One region of the Streptomyces sp. NPDC029292 genome, then DNA from elsewhere that is predicted to be linked to it. Evidence: riboswitches for the same ligand, from Rfam matches in the RefSeq annotation. Region 1 holds a riboswitch; the other holds the start of a gene.
What was found. A riboswitch is a leader RNA that binds a small molecule or an ion and turns the genes downstream of it on or off. The one in region 1 is predicted to bind S-adenosylmethionine.
Positions count from the first base shown of each region.

Region 2: linked by a shared signal. The riboswitch ahead of ACZ4WS_RS31440 (aminotransferase class V-fold PLP-dependent enzyme) and the one ahead of ACZ4WS_RS03330 (putative leader peptide) in region 1 are both predicted to bind S-adenosylmethionine.

Region 1 is NZ_JBVHXR010000001.1:721,934-724,126, forward strand. It holds gene ACZ4WS_RS03325 (amino acid ABC transporter permease) at 1-567, opposite strand, end outside; SAM riboswitch class IV at 901-1,009, opposite strand; SAM riboswitch class IV at 1,138-1,283, shown strand; gene ACZ4WS_RS03330 (putative leader peptide) at 1,320-1,385, shown strand; gene ACZ4WS_RS03335 (glutathione S-transferase C-terminal domain-containing protein) at 1,744-2,193, shown strand, end outside.
Region 2 is NZ_JBVHXR010000016.1:227,989-230,181, forward strand. It holds gene ACZ4WS_RS31440 (aminotransferase class V-fold PLP-dependent enzyme) at 1-1,312, opposite strand, end outside; SAM riboswitch class IV at 1,503-1,619, opposite strand; gene trpD (anthranilate phosphoribosyltransferase) at 1,729-2,193, opposite strand, start outside.

The sequences.
Region 1 (2,193 bases):
GATGCCGCCGCGGACCACTTCGGACGCGTACGCCGCCTCGTTGAGGCTCAGTCCGACGACCGCGACGACCATGTCGGTGGCGAGCCGGGACTCGTCGAAGGTGAAGAAGGCGGGGCCGAACGGGACTCCGAGGCTCACCGTCTGGTAGAGCGCGCTGAAGTTGTAGAGGAAGAGCAGGACGACGATCAGCGGCACCGAGCGGAACAGCCAGGTGTAGATCCAGCTCACCGCGCGCAGCACCGGGCTCCTGGAGAGCCTCCCCAGCGCGAGCACAATGCCACCGAGCAGTCCCAACACGGCGCTGTACACCGTCACTTCAAGGGTGATGAGCAGCCCGTCGAGGATCGTCGGACGCAGGAACCAGTACTGGAAACGGTCCCATTGGTAGAAGGGGTTGGTCACCAGCCCATGGCCGATCTGGGCGAGCAGGACGAGCACGATCGCCGAGAGGATCCAGCGTCCTGGGCGGCGCAGGGGCAACACGCGCTGCGCCGCCGACGGCTGTTTCACGGTGTGGTCGGGCGGTGCGGCGACGAGGGAGACCACGGCGCCAGGGGGTTCACTCATGAGGGAGCTCCAGCGGAGTCGGACATCCCGGGCGGCGAACGCGACGGCACCGCGGCGGCACGGGGGAACACCGCGGAAGACGAAGAGCGGGAAGACGCCGGTACCGGGTGCTGGGCGGGCAGAGGGCGCACCGCGGCGGCGGTGCGCGTCAGAGATTCAGAACGCCGTCAGCCTTGACAGCGCGCGGGGCCCGAAGCGGTACACAGGGCGCTGTTGACGCGGAGCAGATCGACGCAGCGGTTCGCGCACAGCAGGACGCAGCCGCGGGGCCGCTGTGCGGCCATCCCCTGCGCTGCGTACATCGCCGTCACCATCACTGTTCCTGCCCCTGGGGCCTCGCGCTTACCGAACGTCATCCGGTCCGGTCGTCACCTGGGGCACCCCACCGCGATGCGAGGGTTGCCGGACAGCGAGCCAGGGCTTTTCGCTGACACTCATGACCGATCTGCGGCGTAAGTTAGGCACGCCCGGAAAGGAATGTCAACGTTCACCGACCGGGATGACCACGTGGTGAGACCGCCTACACGCCGTCTTGACGACTTCACGGAGCGCGCTGACACTGGCGAGGACGGTCACGATTGTCAGCGCCCATCACGCGGTTCGTCCGCGCGGTGCGGTTGATCGGCCCCGGCCCGCTGACAGGCAACCCTTCCACCGCGACGGGGTGCCCCGGGTGACGACCTGGTCCCGCCGGTGCGGCGGGGCAAGCGCGGTCTCGCAACTCGCGGGCCCTGAACGCGGGACCGGTGGGAATGGCCAGGAACTACCTGACGAGACGCCTGCACATCGACCTGCTGCGGGTCTCCAGCGCGTACTAGTCCGGACCGTCGCGCGCGCTCAGCGCCGGCAGCCGGTCCGAAAGCGCAGTCACTCCGTTCCGCCGCTGCCGCCCAACAAGCGGCCGGGGCTTCGCCATTCCCATGGAGAGTCATGCCCGAGACAGTTTCGCGCGGTTCAAGCACAGCCACTTCGAGTGCGTGCGCCACAAGCGCCGCCACCACTTCGACCGCGTGCGCGTCGGACACGTACGCACCGCACACGGCTCCTTCGACCGCGTGCGCCTCGGACACGTACGCACCGCACACGCCCACTTCGACCGCGTGCGCCTCAACTGCGCGTGTTCCGAGCCCCTTTGCTTCGGTGTCAGGCGCTCGCCCCTGGGGCGCCGCTCCGTCCGTGTCCCCTCGACCGCACGGCATCCGCAGCCGCATCGGCGTCGGCCTGGCCGGTGGTTTCTACCCGGCACCGCACCGCTATCAGCTGTACCTCTCCGAGGGCTGTCCGCGCTCGCTCCGCATTTCGATCACCCTCGACCTGCTCGGCCTCAAGGACTCGGTCGCCAGCACCCTCCTGGCCCACCCCGCCCGGACACCGGAGGCCTTCGCCTCGCTGCGCAGCGCCTACGAGGCCACCTGGCACCACTACGACGGCCCGCTGACCGCGCCCGCGCTGTGCGACCGCTGGAGCGGACGCATCGTCAGCAATCACACGCCCGACATCCTTCGCGATCTCGCGGGCCTGCTGACCGACCACGACGGAGCCCGCGTCCCGCTGCTGCACCCGCCGGCCCGCACCGCGGACATCGACGCCCTCGGTGAACTCCTCGACCAGGACGTCACCTCGACC
Region 2 (2,193 bases), on a different contig from region 1:
CGCCGTCCCGCACGAGCTCCTTCACCGCGCGCACGAAGCGCTCGACGTGCTCGTCGGGAGTGCCTGCGCCGAAGCTGACGCGGATCGCGTTGAGGGACTTCTCCCCGGGCGCCGCCTCAGGGGCACCGCACTCGCCCTGCGTCTGCGGGTCGGTGCCAAGGAGCGTGCGCACCAGCGGATGGGCGCAGAAGAGACCGTCCCGCACCCCGATGCCGTACTCGGCGGACAGCGCGGCCGCGAAGTGCGAGCTGTTCCAGCCCTCGACGACGAAGGAGATGACACCCACGCGCGGAGCGTCATCGCCGAAGAGCGAGAGCACCCGCACCTCGGGCACCTCGGCGAGACCCGCTCGGACCGTGTCGATCAGCCGGCACTCCCGGGCGACCAGCTTGTCGAAGCCCTCTTCCGTCAGCGCCTTGCAGGCCGACGCGATCGAGTAGGCGCCGATCACGTTCGGCGAGCCCGCCTCGTGCCGGGCGGCGCTCTCGTGCCACTCCACGTCCACCCCGCCGTCCGTACGCCGCGTGACCTTGCGGCTGGCGCCGCCGCCCGCGAGATACGGCTCGGCCTCGCGCAGCCAGTCGGAGCGGCCCGCGAGGACCCCGGAGCCGAAGGGCGCGTACAGCTTGTGCCCGGAGAAGGCGACCCAGTCGACGTCGAGGTCGCGGACGGACACCGGGTGGTGCGGGGCGAGCTGGGCGGCGTCCAGGACGATGCGGGCGCCGTGCGCGTGCGCGGCGGCGGACAGCTCACGCACCGGCCACAGCTCACCGGTGACGTTCGAGGCGCCGGTGACGCACACCAGGGCGGGACCGTAGGGGTCGCGGTCGGCGAGCGCGCGCTCCAGGGTCGCGACGGCCTCGTCGGGCGTGCGCGGGGCGTTCAGGTACGTCACCCGGGCGTCCCGCCACGGCAGCAGCGAGGCGTGGTGCTCGGTCTCGAAGACGAACACCTGGCAGTCGGCCGGAAGGGTGGCGGCGAGCAGGTTGAGCGAGTCGGTGGTGGAGCGGGTGAAGACGACCTGGTCGCCGTCCCGGCAGTCGAGGAACTCGGCGACGGTCTTGCGGGCGTTCTCGAAGAGGTCCGTGGACAGCTGCGAGAGGTACCCGGCACCCCGGTGCACGCTGCCGTAGTACGGGGCGTACGCGGCCACGTCGTCCCAGACCCGCTGGAGGGCCGGAGCGCTGGCGGCGTAGTCGAGCGCGGCGTAGGTGACCTCGCCACCGGTGACGAGCGGGACGGTGACATCTCGGCCCAGAACGGGCAGCGGGGAACAAACGGCCTGGTCGGCGGCAGCGGTGGAGACAGACATGGCGAGCTCCTGTGAGAGGCAGGCGGAAGCACCGCGCGAGCGGGTACACGGAGGTACGAGGGCTCAGCGCAGGAAAAGGTGAAAGGGGTATGCCGAAGCGGGGCGCTACGCCCTATCGCATTCGCTTGCTCACAGAAGGCTCCCTCGAACGACCAGGACCCCTGGGCTGTCCACTCAAATGAGGGCGAGGGGTCCGCGCTTGCCGTAGACCTCGCTGCCTACGGCCTGGTCTTCACCCGGGGCACCCCGCCACGGACGGAGGGTTGCCGGACAGTCGGCCGGGGCCTCATGACTGTCGCTCATGACCTGGTACAGCATCTTGCCAGAAGAGCTTCGACGCGCAAGGCGCAGTCCAGGATCCGGACTGCGCCTTGCGTCACTTCCTTGCGTCACTTCACGTACGGCCGACGTACGGCTCAGGCGTTGCTGGCCGCCACCCACCGGTCGAGGGCCCTCATCGCGGCCCCCGAGTCGATGGCCTCCGCCGCCTTCGCCATCCCCGCGCGGATCTGGTCCGCGAGAGGGGCGTCGGTCGGCGACAGGGCCACCAGCGCCGCCGCCGAGTTCAGCAACACCGCGTCCCGTACGGGCCCGGTCTCGCCGCCCAGGACGCGCCGGGCGACCTCCGCGTTGTACGCCGCGTCGGCGCCGCGCAGAGCCTCCACCGGGACGAGGTCGATGCCGACGTCGCGCGGGTCGAAGCGCTCCTCGGTGACCTTGCCGTCGCGGACGACCCACACGTGCGACGTCGACGTGGTGGTCAGCTCGTCGAGGCCGTCGTCACCGCGGAAGACCAGCGAGGAGTTGCCGCGCTCGGCGAAGACGCCGGCCACGATCGGCGCCATACGGGGGTCGGCGACTCCGACCGCCTGCGCCTTCAC